4 regions of the Clostridioides sp. LIBA-7602 genome follow, and region 3 is predicted to be linked to each of the others. Evidence: a T-box and tRNA genes for the amino acid it is inferred to sense, from the RefSeq annotation. Region 3 holds a T-box; the other regions hold tRNA genes.
What was found. The T-box of region 3 lies ahead of alaS (alanine--tRNA ligase). A T-box ahead of a tRNA ligase gene usually reads a tRNA of that ligase, here a tRNA-Ala.
Positions count from the first base shown of each region.

Region 1: it encodes a tRNA-Ala, which carries the amino acid that the T-box ahead of alaS (alanine--tRNA ligase) is inferred to sense. The anticodon was not compared.
Region 2: it encodes a tRNA-Ala, which carries the amino acid that the T-box ahead of alaS (alanine--tRNA ligase) is inferred to sense. The anticodon was not compared.
Region 4: it encodes a tRNA-Ala, which carries the amino acid that the T-box ahead of alaS (alanine--tRNA ligase) is inferred to sense. The anticodon was not compared.

Region 1 covers NZ_CP196991.1:152,115-154,320, reverse strand. The annotation lists rRNA gene ACTG45_RS01050 (23S ribosomal RNA) at 1-768, opposite strand, end outside; tRNA gene ACTG45_RS01045 (tRNA-Ala) at 1,080-1,155, opposite strand; rRNA gene ACTG45_RS01040 (16S ribosomal RNA) at 1,211-2,206, opposite strand, start outside.
Region 2 covers NZ_CP196991.1:146,437-148,642, forward strand. The annotation lists rRNA gene ACTG45_RS01010 (16S ribosomal RNA) at 1-1,223, shown strand, start outside; tRNA gene ACTG45_RS01015 (tRNA-Ala) at 1,279-1,354, shown strand; rRNA gene ACTG45_RS01020 (23S ribosomal RNA) at 1,666-2,206, shown strand, end outside.
Region 3 covers NZ_CP196991.1:1,372,353-1,374,558, reverse strand. The annotation lists gene alaS (alanine--tRNA ligase) at 1-1,107, opposite strand, end outside; T-box leader at 1,175-1,414, opposite strand; gene mnmA (tRNA 2-thiouridine(34) synthase MnmA) at 1,557-2,206, opposite strand, start outside.
Region 4 covers NZ_CP196991.1:135,825-138,030, forward strand. The annotation lists rRNA gene ACTG45_RS00975 (16S ribosomal RNA) at 1-1,237, shown strand, start outside; tRNA gene ACTG45_RS00980 (tRNA-Ala) at 1,293-1,368, shown strand; rRNA gene ACTG45_RS00985 (23S ribosomal RNA) at 1,617-2,206, shown strand, end outside.

The DNA of each region.
Region 1 (2,206 bases), 1.2 Mb from region 3:
ACCTCCACGAAATTTTACTTTCGCTTCATCCTGCTCATGGGTAGGTCGCCCGGTTTCGGGTCTACGTCAAGTAACTGAACGCTCAGTTAAAACTCGCTTTCGCTACGGCTCCACACCTTAAGTGCTTAACCTTGCTACTTAACGTAACTCGTTGGCCCGTTCTACAAAAAGTACGCGGTCACACAAGAAATGTGCTTCCACAGCTTGTAAGTGCAGGGTTTCAGGTTCTATTTCACTCCCCTCCCGGGGTTCTTTTCACCTTTCCCTCACGGTACTATACGCTATCGGTCACTAGGTAGTATTTAGCCTTGGAGGGTGGTCCCTCCTGCTTCCCACAGGGTTTCACGTGTCCCGTGGTACTCTGGATCATATCTGAAGTCTTCTCGTTTAACATACAGGACTATTACCTTCTGTGGTGGGTCTTTCCAAACCTCTTCAATTACGATACCTCTTCGTTATGATATGTCCGCAACCCCAATAAAGAAAACTTTATTGGTTTGGGCTATTCCGCGTTCGCTCGCCGCTACTTACGGAATCGAATTTCTTTCTCTTCCTTCAGGTACTTAGATGTTTCAGTTCCCTGAGTTCCCCTCATTAAGCTATGTATTCACTTAATGATACTTAGACATTACTCTAAGTGAGTTTCCTCATTCGGAAATCTTCGGATCAAAGTTTACGTGCAACTCCCCGAAGCTTATCGCAGCTTATCACGTCCTTCATCGGCTCCTAGTGCCAAGGCATCCGCCCTGCACCCTTAATAACTTGACCAGTTAAAAAGGTTTGATAGATTAAAGTCTATCAACTTGATAATTTTAAAAAGTTATCAGCTTTATATCTTACAAATTAGATGTCATATCACTAAATATATATGCAGTTTTCAAAGTGCTAACGCACAACGCCAACGGATAAATCCCGTTGCTTAAAGTGCTAACGCACGTCGCCAACAAACAAACTTCACATTCGTTCAGTTTATTCTGTTGCTTAAGGTGCTAATGCACAAGGCTTGTATAAAAATAAGCTTAAAGTGCAATGTAAGAGTCTACTAGATAAATCAAAGATTTAAGTAATATGCTCTTAAATGGTGGAGATGAGGAGAGTCGAACTCCTGACCCCTTGCTTGCAAGGCAAGTGCTCTCCCAACTGAGCTACACCCCCAAATATGAAGTTCATAAAGAACTTTCAAAATTAAACAGTAGGCAATTCTCCTTAGAAAGGAGGTGATCCAGCCGCACCTTCCGATACGGCTACCTTGTTACGACTTCACCCCAGTTATTGATTCCACCTTCGACGACTTCTTCCAAAAGGTTAGATAATCGGCTTCGGGCGTCTCCAACTCCCGTGGTGTGACGGGCGGTGTGTACAAGACCCGGGAACGCATTCACCGCAGCATTCTGATCTGCGATTACTAGTAACTCCAGCTTCATGTAGGCGAGTTTCAGCCTACAATCCGAACTGAGAGTAGCTTTAAGGGATTAGCTCCACCTTACGGCTTGGCAACCCTCTGTACTACCCATTGTAGCACGTGTGTAGCCCTAAGCATAAGGGGCATGATGATTTGACGTCATCCCCACCTTCCTCCAGGTTATCCCTGGCAGTCTCTCTAGAGTGCCCAACTTAATGATGGCAACTAAAGACAAGGGTTGCGCTCGTTGCGGGACTTAACCCAACATCTCACGACACGAGCTGACGACAACCATGCACCACCTGTCACCAATGTCCCCGAAGGGAAGTCTCCGATTAAGGAGATGTCATTGGGATGTCAAGCTTAGGTAAGGTTCTTCGCGTTGCTTCGAATTAAACCACATGCTCCGCTACTTGTGCGGGTCCCCGTCAATTCCTTTGAGTTTCACTCTTGCGAGCGTACTTCCCAGGCGGAGTACTTAATGCGTTAGCTGCGGCACCGAGGGGGGTAACCCCCGACACCTAGTACTCATCGTTTACAGCGTGGACTACCAGGGTATCTAATCCTGTTTGCTCCCCACGCTTTCGTGCCTCAGCGTCAGTTACAGTCCAGAGAGCCGCCTTCGCAACTGGTGTTCCTCCTAATATCTACGCATTTCACCGCTACACTAGGAATTCCACTCTCCTCTCCTGCACTCAAGTCTCCCAGTTTCAAGAGCTTACTACGGTTGAGCCGTAGCCTTTCACTCCTGACTTGAAAGACCGCCTACGCACCCTTTACGCCCAGTAAATCCGGATAACGCTA
Region 2 (2,206 bases), 1.2 Mb from region 3:
CCTGAGAGGGTGATCGGCCACATTGGAACTGAGACACGGTCCAAACTCCTACGGGAGGCAGCAGTGGGGAATATTGCACAATGGGCGAAAGCCTGATGCAGCAACGCCGCGTGAGTGATGAAGGCCTTCGGGTCGTAAAACTCTGTCCTCAAGGAAGATAATGACGGTACTTGAGGAGGAAGCCCCGGCTAACTACGTGCCAGCAGCCGCGGTAATACGTAGGGGGCTAGCGTTATCCGGATTTACTGGGCGTAAAGGGTGCGTAGGCGGTCTTTCAAGTCAGGAGTGAAAGGCTACGGCTCAACCGTAGTAAGCTCTTGAAACTGGGAGACTTGAGTGCAGGAGAGGAGAGTGGAATTCCTAGTGTAGCGGTGAAATGCGTAGATATTAGGAGGAACACCAGTTGCGAAGGCGGCTCTCTGGACTGTAACTGACGCTGAGGCACGAAAGCGTGGGGAGCAAACAGGATTAGATACCCTGGTAGTCCACGCTGTAAACGATGAGTACTAGGTGTCGGGGGTTACCCCCCTCGGTGCCGCAGCTAACGCATTAAGTACTCCGCCTGGGAAGTACGCTCGCAAGAGTGAAACTCAAAGGAATTGACGGGGACCCGCACAAGTAGCGGAGCATGTGGTTTAATTCGAAGCAACGCGAAGAACCTTACCTAAGCTTGACATCCCAATGACATCTCCTTAATCGGAGAGTTCCCTTCGGGGACATTGGTGACAGGTGGTGCATGGTTGTCGTCAGCTCGTGTCGTGAGATGTTGGGTTAAGTCCCGCAACGAGCGCAACCCTTGTCTTTAGTTGCCATCATTAAGTTGGGCACTCTAGAGAGACTGCCAGGGATAACCTGGAGGAAGGTGGGGATGACGTCAAATCATCATGCCCCTTATGCTTAGGGCTACACACGTGCTACAATGGGTAGTACAGAGGGTTGCCAAGCCGTAAGGTGGAGCTAATCCCTTAAAGCTACTCTCAGTTCGGATTGTAGGCTGAAACTCGCCTACATGAAGCTGGAGTTACTAGTAATCGCAGATCAGAATGCTGCGGTGAATGCGTTCCCGGGTCTTGTACACACCGCCCGTCACACCACGGGAGTTGGAGACGCCCGAAGCCGATTATCTAACCTTTTGGAAGAAGTCGTCGAAGGTGGAATCAATAACTGGGGTGAAGTCGTAACAAGGTAGCCGTATCGGAAGGTGCGGCTGGATCACCTCCTTTCTAAGGAGAATTGCCTACTGTTTAATTTTGAAAGTTCTTTATGAACTTCATATTTGGGGGTGTAGCTCAGTTGGGAGAGCACTTGCCTTGCAAGCAAGGGGTCAGGAGTTCGACTCTCCTCATCTCCACCATTTAAGAGCATATTACTTAAATCTTTGATTTATATAGTAGACTCTTACATTGCACTTTAAGCTTATTTTTATACAAGCCTTGTGCGTTAGCGCCTTAAGCAACAGAATAAACTGAACGAATGTGAAGTTTGTTTGTTGGCGACGTGCATTAGCACTTTAAGCAACAGGATTTATCCGTTGCCACTGTGCGTTAGTACTTTGAAAACTGCATATATATTTAGTGATATGACATCTAATTTGTAATATATAAAGCTGATAACTTTTTAAAATTATCAAGTTGATAGACTTTAATCTATCAAACCTTTTTAACTGGTCAAGTTATTAAGGGTGCAGGGCGGATGCCTTGGCACTAGGAGCCGATGAAGGACGTGATAAGCTGCGATAAGCTTCGGGGAGTTGCACGTAAACTTTGATCCGAAGATTTCCGAATGAGGAAACTCACTTAGAGTAATGTCTAAGTATCATTAAGTGAATACATAGCTTAATGAGGGGAACTCAGGGAACTGAAACATCTAAGTACCTGAAGGAAGAGAAAGAAATTCGATTCCGTAAGTAGCGGCGAGCGAACGCGGAATAGCCCAAACCAATAAAGTTTTCTTTATTGGGGTTGCGGACATATCATAACGAAGAGGTATCGTAATTGAAGAGGTTTGGAAAGACCCACCACAGAAGGTAATAGTCCTGTATGTTAAACGAGAAGACTTCAGATATGATCCAGAGTACCACGGGACACGTGAAACCCTGTGGGAAGCAGGAGGGACCACCCTCCAAGGCTAAATACTACCTAGTGACCGATAGCGTATAGTACCGTGAGGGAAAGGTGAAAAGAACCCCGGGAGGGGAGTGAAATAG
Region 3 (2,206 bases):
TATTTCTGTTCCTTGGTCTATAGTTTCATTGAATTTTTCTTCTTCTATACCAACTACTTTTTTAATATAGCTTTCTTTTTCAACTAAAACTGGATATGCTTTATCATTTACTTTTATAACTTCATCTATTAGTTTCTGTAAAAATAATTCTTTTACACCTAATAATTTACCATGACGAGCAGCACGTCTAAGAAGTCTTCTAAGAACATATCCTCTTCCTTCATTTGATGGAAGTACTCCATCGCTAACTAAGAACGTTACAGCCCTTATATGGTCAGTTATTATTCTTAGTGATATATCATTTTTTGGATTCTCTCCATATTTTACTCCTGTTAATTTCTCAACTGCTTCTAATATAGACTTAATTGTATCTACTTCAAAGATAGTATCAACTCCTTGCATGATACATCCCATTCTTTCAAGACCCATACCTGTATCTATATTTTTACTTTCTAATAAGCTATAGTTTCCTTCTTCATCTCTATCAAATTGAGTAAATACATGGTTCCAAAATTCCAAATATCTATCACAATCACAGCCTGGTTTACAATCTGGATTATCACATCCATACTCTTCTCCTCTATCGAAATAAATTTCTGAACAAGGACCACAAGGACCTGTACCTATTTCCCAGAAATTATCATCTTTCCCAAGTCTAACCATTCTTTCTTCTGGGAAATTCATTTCTTTTGCCCATATATCATAAGAATCATCATCTTCTTCATATACAGTTACCCAAATCTTATCTTCTGGTATATTTAACCATTCTGTAACAAATTCCCATCCCCATTTAATTGATTCTCTTTTAAAGTAATCTCCAAATGAAAAGTTACCCATCATTTCAAAGAATGTAGCGTGTCTTGCAGTTATACCTACATTTTCTATATCTCCTGTTCTTATACATTTCTGAGATGTACACATTCTTACATTTGGAGGTACTTCTACACCTGAAAAATAGTTTTTCAAAGGTGCCATACCTGAATTTATAAGTAATAAACTCTTGTCATTGTTTGGTACTAAAGAATAACTATTTGCTACATAATGACCTTTTGACTCAAAAAACTCTAAAAACTTACTTCTTATTTCGTTTAATCCCATCTTTTCCATATTATGTTCCTCCTAATAAATTTTATTTTTTCGTTTAAATAAAAAACCTCGTCCCTATAAATAAATTTATAGGGGCGAGGACAATCGCGGTACCACCCTAATTATCATAAAAACTATGATATCTTCGGAAAACCTTAGCTATAACGTAACTACCGTCAATCTCTACTTATATATTCTTTACATAATATAAATTGTTCAAGATTGCTACTAAAAGGCTGCTTCAAATATTGTATTCTAAGGGCTTCCAGCATTTTCCCTCTCTCTGTAAGACATCAAATATTTTACTATTCCTTATCACTGTATTTGCTTTTTAATTAATATACTAATTATATTACTAAATTTTACAAAATTAATCAATACTATATTTCCATATACAATAAATTTATTTTATAAACTTTATTCCACTTTAATATACTTTATTGTTTATTTTTTTAATTTTTTAGATGTTTTTATAAACTTTTCTCGATTATTCCTCCACCTACTACAAGGTCTCCATCATACATTACTACAGATTGACCTTTAGTAATAGCCCTTTGAGCTTCATCAAAAACTATTTTAATAGTATCTTCTCCTATTTTGTGAATAGTCGCTGGTGATGGTTTTGCTGAATATCTTATTTTTGCTTGAACTCTTAGTGGTTCTTCTAATTTATTTATTGATATAAAGTTAACATCTTTTGCAATAAGTTCTTTTTTAAACAATTCTTCATTATCTCCAAGAATTATAGTATTATTTATTGGATTTATATCTATTACAAACATTGGTTTCCCAAAGGTAATTCCAAGACCTTTTCTTTGACCTATTGTATAGTATAGTATACCCTTGTGTTTTCCAAGTATATTTCCTTTAGTATCTACAAAAAAACCTTCTTCAATACGCTTTTTAGAATGTTTTTTTACATAATTTGCATAGTCATTATCTTTAACAAAACAAATTTCCTGACTATCAGGCTTATTGTGGACTGCCATTCCCATTTCTTTAGCAATTTCTCTTACTCTATCTTTTTCATAATCACCTATTGGCAATAAAGTATGTTCTAGTTGTTCTTGTGTAAGATTATAAAGTGCATAAGTTTGGTCTTTTTTATCCGTAACAGATT
Region 4 (2,206 bases), 1.2 Mb from region 3:
CGATCAGTAGCCGACCTGAGAGGGTGATCGGCCACATTGGAACTGAGACACGGTCCAAACTCCTACGGGAGGCAGCAGTGGGGAATATTGCACAATGGGCGAAAGCCTGATGCAGCAACGCCGCGTGAGTGATGAAGGCCTTCGGGTCGTAAAACTCTGTCCTCAAGGAAGATAATGACGGTACTTGAGGAGGAAGCCCCGGCTAACTACGTGCCAGCAGCCGCGGTAATACGTAGGGGGCTAGCGTTATCCGGATTTACTGGGCGTAAAGGGTGCGTAGGCGGTCTTTCAAGTCAGGAGTGAAAGGCTACGGCTCAACCGTAGTAAGCTCTTGAAACTGGGAGACTTGAGTGCAGGAGAGGAGAGTGGAATTCCTAGTGTAGCGGTGAAATGCGTAGATATTAGGAGGAACACCAGTTGCGAAGGCGGCTCTCTGGACTGTAACTGACGCTGAGGCACGAAAGCGTGGGGAGCAAACAGGATTAGATACCCTGGTAGTCCACGCTGTAAACGATGAGTACTAGGTGTCGGGGGTTACCCCCCTCGGTGCCGCAGCTAACGCATTAAGTACTCCGCCTGGGAAGTACGCTCGCAAGAGTGAAACTCAAAGGAATTGACGGGGACCCGCACAAGTAGCGGAGCATGTGGTTTAATTCGAAGCAACGCGAAGAACCTTACCTAAGCTTGACATCCCAATGACATCTCCTTAATCGGAGACTTCCCTTCGGGGACATTGGTGACAGGTGGTGCATGGTTGTCGTCAGCTCGTGTCGTGAGATGTTGGGTTAAGTCCCGCAACGAGCGCAACCCTTGTCTTTAGTTGCCATCATTAAGTTGGGCACTCTAGAGAGACTGCCAGGGATAACCTGGAGGAAGGTGGGGATGACGTCAAATCATCATGCCCCTTATGCTTAGGGCTACACACGTGCTACAATGGGTAGTACAGAGGGTTGCCAAGCCGTAAGGTGGAGCTAATCCCTTAAAGCTACTCTCAGTTCGGATTGTAGGCTGAAACTCGCCTACATGAAGCTGGAGTTACTAGTAATCGCAGATCAGAATGCTGCGGTGAATGCGTTCCCGGGTCTTGTACACACCGCCCGTCACACCACGGGAGTTGGAGACGCCCGAAGCCGATTATCTAACCTTTTGGAAGAAGTCGTCGAAGGTGGAATCAATAACTGGGGTGAAGTCGTAACAAGGTAGCCGTATCGGAAGGTGCGGCTGGATCACCTCCTTTCTAAGGAGAATTGCCTACTGTTTAATTTTGAAAGTTCTTTATGAACTTCATATTTGGGGGTGTAGCTCAGTTGGGAGAGCACTTGCCTTGCAAGCAAGGGGTCAGGAGTTCGACTCTCCTCATCTCCACCATTTAAGAGCATATTACTTAAATCTTTGATTTATCTAGTAGACTCTTATATGCACTTTAAGCTTATTTTTATACAAGCCTTGTGCGTTAGCACTTTAAGCAACGGGATTTATCCGTTGGCGCTGTGCGTTAGCACTTTGAAAACTGCATATATATTTAGTGATATGACATCTAATTTGTAATATATAAAGCTGATAACTTTTAAAAATTATCAAGTTGATAGACTTTAATCTATCAAACCTTTTTAACTGGTCAAGTTATTAAGGGTGCAGGGCGGATGCCTTGGCACTAGGAGCCGATGAAGGACGTGATAAGCTGCGATAAGCTTCGGGGAGTTGCACGTAAACTTTGATCCGAAGATTTCCGAATGAGGAAACTCACTTAGAGTAATGTCTAAGTATCATTAAGTGAATACATAGCTTAATGAGGGGAACTCAGGGAACTGAAACATCTAAGTACCTGAAGGAAGAGAAAGAAATTCGATTCCGTAAGTAGCGGCGAGCGAACGCGGAATAGCCCAAACCAATAAAGTTTTCTTTATTGGGGTTGCGGACATATCATAACGAAGAGGTATCGTAATTGAAGAGGTTTGGAAAGACCCACCACAGAAGGTAATAGTCCTGTATGTTAAACGAGAAGACTTTAGATATGATCCAGAGTACCACGGGACACGTGAAACCCTGTGGGAAGCAGGAGGGACCACCCTCCAAGGCTAAATACTACCTAGTGACCGATAGCGTATAGTACCGTGAGGGAAAGGTGAAAAGAACCCCGGGAGGGGAGTGAAATAGAACCTGAAACCCTGCACTTACAAGCTGTGGAAGCACATTTCTTGTGTGA